3 regions of the Saccharopolyspora mangrovi genome follow, and region 3 is predicted to be linked to each of the others. Evidence: riboswitches for the same ligand, from Rfam matches in the RefSeq annotation. Region 3 holds a riboswitch; each other region holds the start of a gene.
The links. A riboswitch is a leader RNA that binds a small molecule or an ion and turns the genes downstream of it on or off. The one in region 3 is predicted to bind cobalamin.
Positions count from the first base shown of each region.

Region 1: it holds a riboswitch for cobalamin, as region 3 does, so the genes downstream of both, R4I43_RS32795 (ABC transporter substrate-binding protein) here and cobN (cobaltochelatase subunit CobN) in region 3, are expected to answer to the same signal.
Region 2: it holds a riboswitch for cobalamin, as region 3 does, so the genes downstream of both, R4I43_RS03130 (CbtB domain-containing protein) here and cobN (cobaltochelatase subunit CobN) in region 3, are expected to answer to the same signal.

Region 1 is NZ_JAWLNX010000039.1:6,329-9,594, reverse strand. Features, by position in the region: gene R4I43_RS32810 (SDR family NAD(P)-dependent oxidoreductase) at 1-461, shown strand, start outside; gene R4I43_RS32805 (amidohydrolase family protein) at 552-1,199, shown strand; partial or broken gene R4I43_RS32800 (amidohydrolase family protein) at 1,136-1,492, shown strand; cobalamin riboswitch at 1,490-1,671, shown strand; gene R4I43_RS32795 (ABC transporter substrate-binding protein) at 1,738-2,727, shown strand; gene R4I43_RS32790 (FecCD family ABC transporter permease) at 2,724-3,266, shown strand, end outside.
Region 2 is NZ_JAWLNX010000002.1:109,065-112,330, reverse strand. Features, by position in the region: gene chrA (chromate efflux transporter) at 1-1,148, shown strand, start outside; gene R4I43_RS03135 (hypothetical protein) at 1,160-1,846, opposite strand; cobalamin riboswitch at 1,936-2,108, shown strand; gene R4I43_RS03130 (CbtB domain-containing protein) at 2,136-2,330, shown strand; gene R4I43_RS03125 (CbtA family protein) at 2,342-3,085, shown strand; gene R4I43_RS03120 (cadmium resistance transporter) at 3,193-3,266, shown strand, end outside.
Region 3 is NZ_JAWLNX010000003.1:177,385-180,650, forward strand. Features, by position in the region: gene R4I43_RS05745 (D-isomer specific 2-hydroxyacid dehydrogenase family protein) at 1-810, shown strand, start outside; cobalamin riboswitch at 1,124-1,243, shown strand; gene cobN (cobaltochelatase subunit CobN) at 1,295-3,266, shown strand, end outside.

The DNA.
Region 1 (3,266 bases), on a different contig from region 3:
GCTCGCTGGAGCTGTGGAACCGGATCCTCGCGGTCAACCTCACCGGCACGTTCCTGGTCACCCGCGCCGCGTTACCGGCACTGCTGGAGACCGGCGGCGGCGTGGTGATCAACTTCAGCTCGACCTCGGCGAACTTCGCCCACCCCTACATGGCGGCGTACGCGGCCAGCAAGGGCGGCATCCAGTCGTTCACCCACAGCATCGCCCTCGAGTACGCCAAGCAGGGGCTGCGCGCGGTTTCCCTGGTGCCGGGCGGGATTCGCAGCGGCATCACCGAGACCACCGCCGACAAGCTGCCCGCCGACACCGACTGGGACTTGTTCACCAAGCTCTCCCCCGCGCTGGGCAGCGGCTTCGCCCCGCCCGAGCACGTGGCCGGCGTGATCGCGATGCTGGCCTCCGACGACGGCGCCTTCATCACCGGAACCGAGATCCGCATCGACGGCGGCACCCACCAGTAGTCCACAGTGGATTCCGACGCGCGGTCTTGACCGCGGTGGTTTCCTGGTCGAAGCAGCGCACGACTGGGGTGGGCGAACACCGAACTGGACATGTTCGGGTTCCTGGACCAGCTCGGCCCCTACAAGGGGCTGCCCGAGTCGACCGCGCCGAACCCGCTGTCGGACCTGTGGACGGCGGGCACGCTGCTCACCGTCCCGGACGGGCGCGGCACCCAGTTCGGCCCGATCCCGACGGTCTCACCCGGCGCCGGTCGGGCCGAGATCGACGCGTTCGTCGCCGACCGGCTGGCCGAGGGCTCGGACTACATCAAGGTGATCCGCGAGGACGGCAGCCTCTACGGCGACGAGCGGATGCCCACGCTCACCCGAGAGCAGGTCGCGCTGGCCGTGGAGGCCGCGCACCGGCGGGGTGCGCGCTGCGTCGTGCACACCACCACGCGGCGCGACGCCGGGGCCGCGCTGGCCGCCGGAGCCGACGGCCTGGCCCACGTTCCCGGCGACCCGATCAGCGAGCAGACCCTCGACATCGCCGCGCGCAGCGGCGCCTTCGTCACCGCCACGCTGAGCGTGTTCAACGGCATCGGCTGCGCGGGTGAAGCCGGGCGGGTGCTCAACGACCCGTTGATCGCGCCGCACCTCTCGCAGGAGCAGCGAGACGGGCTGCGGGTCGACGGAATCACCTGCATGCCCACCGCGCCGCCGCGGCCAACGTCGGCGCCCTGCACCGGGCGGGCGTGACGATCCTGGCGGGCACCGACCTCGGCAATCCCGGTGTGGCGCGGGGTGCGAGCCTGCTCTCCGAGATCGGCCTGCTCGCCGAGGCGGGCCTGCCTCCGGTCGCCGCCCTGCGCGCGGCCACCGGCGCACCGGCCGAGCGCTTCGGCCTGACCGATCGAGGTGTGCTCGAGCCCGGCAGGCGCGCGGACCTGCTGCTGGTCAACGGCGACGCCACCCGCGATGTGCGGGCGGTCCGGGACATCGATGTGATCTGGCGCAACGGCCGCCGGATCGACCGCACCCCTGCCGGTTAGACTCGGTCGCGAGCCGGTCGTGCCACGTGTGGCCGATGGGAATCCGGTCGGAAGCCGGAGCTGACGCGCAGCGGTAGGGGTGACGGGCGAGCCCGAGCCACTGGATCGCACTCGATCCGGGAAGGCGGTTCGCCCGGTGGGGCCCGAGCCCGAAGACCTGCCGGCTCCCCGGTTCCGCACCCGGTTCCGGGAATTCGGCCGACCAGGTCTCGCGCATGGGCCTGGGGTGAGGATTTCCGCACGACGTGTTCTTACGCTGGACGCGCACGGGCCTGATGCTGCTCTGCGCCACCGCACTCGCCGCCTGCTCCGCACCTGCCACGGAGTCCGCTCCCCCTCGGGTGTCGTTCCCCAACTGCGACGGGCAGGTCTCGGTGTCCGAGCCGCCCGAGCGGGCGGTGAGCCTGAACCAGTCGACCACCGAGATCATGCTGTCGCTGGGACTGGCCGACCGGATGGTGGGCACCGCGACCTGGACCGATCCGGTCGACCCGGCGCTGGCCGCCGAAAACGCGAGGGTGCCCAAGCTCTCCGACAAGAACCCGTCGTTCGAATCGGTGCTGGCCACCGAACCGGACGTGGTGCTGGGCGCCTACCGGGCGGTGTTCACCGACGAGGGCGTGGCCGCGCGGGAGCGCTTCGCCGAGCTCGGCGTGCCGACCTACCTCTCCCCGTCCAACTGCCTGCCGGAGGAAGCGCCTTTGGGCGATCCGGTCGAGCTCGACGACATCTACCGCGAGGTGCGCGAGATCGCGACGCTCTTCGACGTCGAAGAGCGCGGTGAAGCGCTGGTCGCGCAGCTGCAGCAGCGGGTCGCCGCCGCCCAGCGCAAGGCACCGTCCATCAAGGACACCTCGGTGCTGTTCTGGTTCGCGCGCACCGAATCGCCCTACATGGCCGGGTCCACCGGGTCGCCGGCGATCATGACCCGCGCGCTGGGGGTGCGCAACGCCTACGACGACGTGCGGTCGATGTGGCCGCAGGTCTCGTGGGAGGACGTGCTCGCCCGCGACCCGGACCTGCTGGTGCTCGGCGACCTGACCCGCGACGGCGAGGGCGATTCCCTCGCGGCCAAGCAGCAGTTCCTGCGCACCGACCCCGCGATGTCGCAGCTTCCCGCCGTGCGCGTGGGCCGGTGGATGAGCATGACCGGCACCGAGATGAACGTCAGCCTGCGCACCATCACCGGCATCGAGCGGCTGGCCGACCGGCTCGCCGAGCTGGAGCGCAGGTGAGGACCGGTCGCCTGCCGGCCCCGCTGATCGTGCTGGCAGGGATCCCGGCGCTGCTGCTGTCGATGGCCGTGGCCGTCACCCTCGGCCCGGCTCCGCTGTCGGTCGCCGACGTCGCCGGAGTGGTGGGCGCGCGGCTCGGGCTCGGCGAGACCGACGTGTCGACGATCGGCCAGGGGATCGTGTGGCAGCTGCGATTGCCGCGCGCGGCGCTCGCGGCGATCTGCGGTGCGGGGCTGGGGATGTGCGGCGCGGTGCTGCAGTCGTTGCTGCGCAACCCGCTCGCCGATCCGTTCCTGCTGGGCGTGTCGGCCGGCGCCTCGACCGGTGCGGTGCTGGTGGTGATCCTCGGGCTCGGAGCCGGTGCGCTCGGCCTGACCGCCGGTGCGTTCGCCGGGGCGCTGGTGGCCTTCGCGCTGGTGATGACGCTGGGCGCGCTGGCGGGCGGGACCACCACGCACCTGGTGCTGGCCGGAGTGGCGGGCACGCAGCTGTTCTCGGCGCTGACGTCGTTCGTGATGATCACCTCGGCCGATGCCGAG
Region 2 (3,266 bases), on a different contig from region 3:
ACATCGGATGGTTGCTCAACGGTCTGCGCGGTGGCCTGGTCGCCGGGGTCCTGTTCGTGCTTCCCGGTGTGGTCGCGTTGCTCGGGTTGTCGGCGATCTACGTGGCCTTCGGTGACACGACCGCGGTCACCGCGATCTTCGCCGGTCTGGCGCCGGCGGTGGTGGCCATCGTCGCCCAGGCCGTGGTCCGGGTGGGACGGCGAGCGCTGGGCCATCCCGCGCTCGTCGCGCTGGCCGGCGGAGCGTTCGTGGCCATCGCCGTGCTCGGCATCGCCTTCCCGATCGTCATCGCCGTCGCCGGCCTGATCGGCTGGCTCTTGGCCCGGTTCGCTCCGCACATCATGAACCGCGCCGAGAGCAACGGCGCCGATGACGGTGCGGCACCGTTGATGTCCGACGACGCCCTGCACCACGAGACCCCTTCGCTGCGCCGCGGGCTGCAGATCCTGGCTGTCGGCCTGATTGCCTGGGCGCTGCCGGTCGCAGCGGTCGCCCTGTTCACCGGTGCGGGCAGCGTGTTCACCACGCAAGGGGTGTTCTTCTCCGGCACGGCCCTGGTCACCTTCGGTGGCGCCTACGCCGTGCTGGCCTTCGTCGCGCAGCGCGCCGTGGAGGTCTACGGCTGGCTGTCGGCGTCGGACATGGTGCGGGGCCTGGCGTTGGCCGAGACGACGCCGGGACCGCTGATCATGGTGGTGCAGTTCGTCGCCTTCCTCGGCGCCTACAACAACCCGGGGACGCTCAACCCGTGGGTCGCCGCCGTGCTGGGCGCGCTGCTGACGACGTGGGTGACGTTCGTGCCGTGCTTCCTGTTCATCCTGCTGGGCGCCCCGCACGTCGAACGCCTCCGCCACAACCACGCGCTGTCGGCTGCGCTGACCGGCATCACCGCTGCTGTGGTCGGTGTGATCGCCAACCTCGCCCTGTACTTCGCAGGCCACACCCTGTTCGCCGGTACGCATCTCCAGCGAGTCGGGCCCCTGGCGCTGAACCTGCCCGATCTGGCCAGCGTGCGACCCGTCGCAGCCGCCATCACCGCGATCGCTCTCGTGCTCGTGTTCGCCCTGCGCTGGCCGATGCTGCGGGTGTTGGGGATCTGCGCCGGACTCGGCGCCGCAGCAGCCCTCGTCGGGCTACCGGTGTCCTGATCGGTTGAGGCTCACCCGCGTTGGTTCCGCCTGGATCGGGGTGCGTTGTGGAGCACGCACTCGGTGCAATACCCGGCGTTGGCGCGCCACAGCTGGCAGCAAGTCCGGCGCCGGGAGTGCAGACCCCGTGGTGTGGCGCTGAGGTCGAGCAGGTCCTCGCGTCCGGTGGCGCCGCGCAGCTCGACGGCGGTGTCGAAGACGTTCCCGCCGGCTCCGTCGATGGCCATGCGCCGGAGCACTTCACCGATCAAGCCGACCGCGTTTCCCCAGTACTGGTCGCTGCCGGGTGGCGGGCCGTCCAGGGAGGCCAGCCCTTCGGTGAGGGGTGAGAGGAATTCGGAAACGGTGGCCCACCAGGCGTGTTGAGTGCTCCGGGAATCGAGGGCGAGTCCTAGCAACATTCCCCGATCGTCGAGCGCGGCGTGTGCGGTGGTCAGCGAGGGGATGGGCAGACCCAGGTGGTGTTCGGGAACCGTCGCGCACAACGCGAGCCAGGACGCGCGGAAGGCGACGAGAACGGTTGCCGCCCGGTGGTGGTGAAAACCGCCCAGCCGCTGCCATTCCCGCACGTTGCAGGACAGCAGGCCCGAAAGCGGACGGCAGAACTCCGGCCACGGCACGAGTTTCGCAGGCTGCTCGGGTGCCCGAGCGAGCGATCGGGTGCAGCGGGCGAGCAGGCGAGCGGTCGAATCGTCCACGAGGCCATTGCACCTGAACGCCGGCGTGCGCGAGCCGCGCGGTGACGTTCGTCGCTGGATCGGCTGTTGTGCCCGCCCCGATCTCCCTCTACCGTTCCGGATGCCGCAGTGCACGGGAAGCCGGTGGAAATCCGGCGTGGTCCTCGCCACTGTGACCGGGAAGCGACCCCGACAACGCCACTGGACGCCGGCAGGTGACTGGGAAGGCCAGGGGAAGCGTCGATCCGGAAGCCAGGAGACCGGCTGCGGCACGCACCGAGTTCCACGAGAGATGGAAAGAGGATTCGACATGACCGCTCCTGCGCTGTCCGCTGCCGCACCGCGGATCCACGTTCCGGCCTGGGCTTGGGCGCTCGCCGCGTTCGCCCTGGTGGGCTTGTACGTCGTGTTGCAGGACAACGGCCTCCTGCTCGCGCAGGCCGCCGATGTCGTGCACGAGTTCACCCACGACGGCAGGCACGCCCTCGGCGTTCCGTGCCACTGAGCGGGGGTGTGATGAGCTCGCCGTTCAACGCGGTCCTCCGGCGCGGTCTGCTCGCGGGTGCGTTCGCCGGTCTGACCGCAGCGCTGATGTCAATGCTGCTGGTGCAAGCCCCGCTCCAGGCATCGCTGGGGATCGAGGAAGCGCGCTCGCACGCCTCGGGCGAGCACGCGCACGAGGAGATGTTCTCCCGGCCTGTCCAGGTGGTCGGCGGCATGGTCGCCGCCGTGCTGGTGGGCGTGGCCATCGGTGTGATCTTCGCGGTGGTGTTCGCCAGCGTCCGGCATCGGATGACCGCGCGCACCGACTTCGGGCGCAGCCTGCAGCTGACCGCGGTGGGATTCTTCGCGGTGTCGCTGCTGCCCGCGGTGAAGTACCCGGCGAACCCGCCCGGTGTCGGTGAGACCGAGTCGGTGTCGGGCCGCACGCTGGCGTACTTCTCGTTCATCGCCGCAGGGATCGTGATCGTGCTCGCAGCCCATCACCTGCGCGGCTACTTGGCCGCGCGCGGGTGGAGTCCGAGCTCGTCGGTCACCGCCACCGCGGCAGCGACGGTAGTCCTCACCGGCGTTGCGCTGTGGGCCTGGCCTGCCAACCCCGATCCGATACCGGCCGACGTTCCCGCCGCGTTGTTGTGGCAGTTCCGGCTCGCGTCACTCGCGGAACTCGCCGGCATGTGGGCGGCGCTCGGCTTCTCCTTCGGCCTGCTCAACGAACCCAACCGCACCGAAGCACCGACGGAGGCGTTGGCGACCTAGCACCGACGTCACGAGACGGATGCTGAGGGAAGCAGAGCGGTGGTTCGCGCAGGCGCCATCGACCACGTGGGATCGCCGCGGCAGAGGGATGCGGTGGGAAGGTTGCGGTGGAGCTGACGCTGGTCGGGCAGGCCGTGGGCATGTTCGCGGTGACCAACATCGATGACGTCGTGATCCTGGC
Region 3 (3,266 bases):
TGGTTCGGCGGGGAGCCGAGCCGGTTCGCCGAGTACGACCGCCCGGGCCTGGAGTGGGTTCAGCTGCCCTCGGCGGGCATCGAGTCGTGGGTGGCCGCCGGTGTGCTGCGCGAGGACCTCACCTTCACCTCGGCCGCCGGCACCTTCGCGCAGACCGTCGCCGAGCACACGCTCGGGCTGATGCTCACCGGCGCGCGGCAGCTGGCGACGATGGCCCGCGCCACCAGCTGGCAGCGCCCGGAGGGCATGCGCAGCCTCACCGGATCGACCGTCGGCATCATCGGTGCAGGTGGGATCGGCAAGGCGCTGATCGAGATGCTGCGTCCCTTCGGCGTGCGGGTGCTGGCGGTGAACCGCTCCGGCAAGCCGGTGCTCGGTGCCGAGCGGACCTGGCCCGCGGAGGACGCCGGGGGAGTCCGCGAGGTGTTCGCCGAGTCCGACTTCGTCGTGGTGGCGGCTCCGGCGACCTCGGCCACCTCGAAGCTCGTCGACGCGGCCGCGCTCGAGGCGATGAAGTCCGGCGCGTGGCTGATCAACATCGCCCGGGGATCCCTCGTCGACACCGAAGCGCTGGTCGAGGCCCTGGACGCGGGTCGGATCGGCGGTGCCGCCCTCGACGTGACCGACCCCGAGCCGCTGCCCGACGGGCACCCCCTGTTCAGCCACCCGCGCGCGCTGATCTCGCCGCACACCGCGAACCCGCCCTCGCTGCAGATGCCCGCGCTGGCCCGCCGCGTCGAGGAGAACATCCGCCGCCACATGGCCGGCCAACCCCTCCTGGGCCTGGTCGACGTCGCGGCCGGGTACTGACGTCAGGCAACCGGCGAAGCCGGTTTCTCTTCCTCCACCTGAGGCACTGGCACCGCGGTGCCCTCCCCTGCGGGGGATTTCTGAGCGTCTTCGCGGCGAGTACGCCGTGACGCCGCGTGTTCGAAATGCTCAAGGAGCGGCGCACGGAGTCCACGAAGGCGCTGCGCTTTCCCGTTCGGGGGTTTCCGCTACCCGCACCGCCACGCAAGTTGAGGTGCTCCTCCAGAGGAGATCTTTCTCGCGAAATCGTGTGATGGGTGGTCCCTGATCGCGCGGTCGATAGGATGGCTGCGCCAGTACGGCGGTGACGTGGAGGAACCCGGTGTGAGGCCGGGGCGGTCGCGCCACTGTGACCGGGGAGCGGACCCCTGGCAGCCACGGCCCTGACGGGCTGGAAGGCGGGGACACCGCGAGGATCCGGGAGCCAGGAACTCCTGCCGCCGTGACCCCCCCGCCGGGGCGCGCACCCCGAGAGAGGATCACCGTGAGCGAGCCTGCCCGCGACGCCCGAGTTCTGCTGCTGTCCACTGCGGACACCGACCTGCTGGCCGCGCGTGCCGCCGAGGCCGACTACCGCGTCGCCAACCCCTCCCGGGTGGCCGCCGAGGACGTCCCGGCGCTGCTGGAGGACGTCGACGTCGTGGTCGTCCGGTTGCTGGGCGGTCGTCGCGCTTGGGAGGAGGGCCTCGACGCGGTGCTGGCCTCGGGCCTGCCGACCGTGGCGCTGGGCGGCGAGGCGACCCCGGACGCCGAGCTGATGACGCTGTCCACGGTGCCCGCCGGTGTGGCCACGCAGGCCCTGGCCTACCTGGTCGAAGGCGGCCCGGAGAACCTCGCGCAGCTGGCGAACTTCCTGTCCGACACGGTGCTGCTGACCGGCACCGGGTTCACCGAGCCGCAGTCGATGCCCGAGTTCGGCCTGCACGGCGAGCGCGCGCACGACCCGTCGCGGCCGACGATCGGCGTCGTCTTCTACCGGGCGCACGCGCTGTCCGGCAACACCGCGTTCGTCGACACCCTCGCCGACCAGGTCGAATCCGCCGGCGCCAACGTCGTGCCGGTGTTCTGCGGCTCGCTGCGCGGCCTGTCCGACGCCGCCGGTCTGCGCGAGCTGCTGGCGGGCTGCGACGCGCTGATCGCCACCGTGCTCGCCGCGGGCGGTGCCGTGGCCGCGGACGCCAGCGCGGGCGGTGACGAGGACTCCTGGGACGCCGGTGCGCTGGCCGAACTCGACATCCCCGTGCTGCAGGGTCTGTGCCTGACCACCAGCCGCGCGGTGTGGGCCGACAGCGACGCCGCGCTGTCGCCGATGGACGCGGCGATGCAGGTCGCCGTGCCGGAGTTCGACGGCCGGCTGATCAGCGTTCCGTTCTCCTTCAAGGAGGAGGGCCCGGAGGGCATCCCGGTCTACGTCGCCGACCCGGAGCGCGCGGCCCGCGTGGCCTCCACGGCGGTGTCGCTGGCGCGGCTGCGGCACGTGGACAATTCCGCCAAGCGCCTCGGCGTGGTGCTTTCGTCGTACCCGACCAAGCACTCCCGCGTCGGCAACGCCGTCGGCCTGGACACCCCGGCATCGGCGGTCGTGCTGCTGCGCGCGCTGGAGGAGGCCGGCTACGACCTGGGCGGGCTGGACGTGGCCGGTCTGGACGGCGACACCCTGATCCACCGGCTCATCTCCGCCGGTGGTCACGACGTGGAGTGGCTGACCGAGGAGCAGATGGCCGAGGCCGCGATCCGCGTCCCGGCGACCCGCTACCGCGAGTGGTTCGACGCGCTGCCCGAGGAGCTGCGCGCGTCGATGACCGAGCACTGGGGCGCCCCGCCCGGCAGCCTCTACGTCGACGACGAGGGCCACCTCTACGTCGCGGCGCTGCGGTTCGGCAACGTGGTGATCCTGATCCAGCCGCCGCGCGGGTTCGGCGAGAACCCGATCGCGATCTACCACGACCCGGACCTGCCGCCCTCGCACCAGTACCTGGCGGCCTACCGCTGGCTGGCCGAGGACTTCGGCGCGCACGCGGTGATCCACCTGGGCAAGCACGGCACGCTGGAGTGGCTGCCCGGCAAGGGCCTCGGGCTGGCCGCGGACTGCGCGCCGGACGCGGTGCTGGGCGACATGCCGTTCGTGTACCCGTTCATCGTCAACGACCCGGGCGAGGGCACGCAGGCCAAGCGGCGCGGCCACGCGACCGTGGTGGACCACATGATCCCGCCGATGGCGCGCGCCGACGCCTACGGCGACATCGCCAAGCTGGAGCAGCTGCTCGACGAGTACGCGCTGGTCACCGACCTGGACCCGGAGAAGAAACCGGCGCTGCGCAACCAGATCTGGGAGCTGGTCACCCAGGCCGAGCTGCACCACGACCTGCACCAGGAGGGCCAGCCGGACGCGGAGTCCTTCGACGACTTCGTGATGCACATCGACGGCTACCTGTGCGAGATCAAGGACGTGCAGA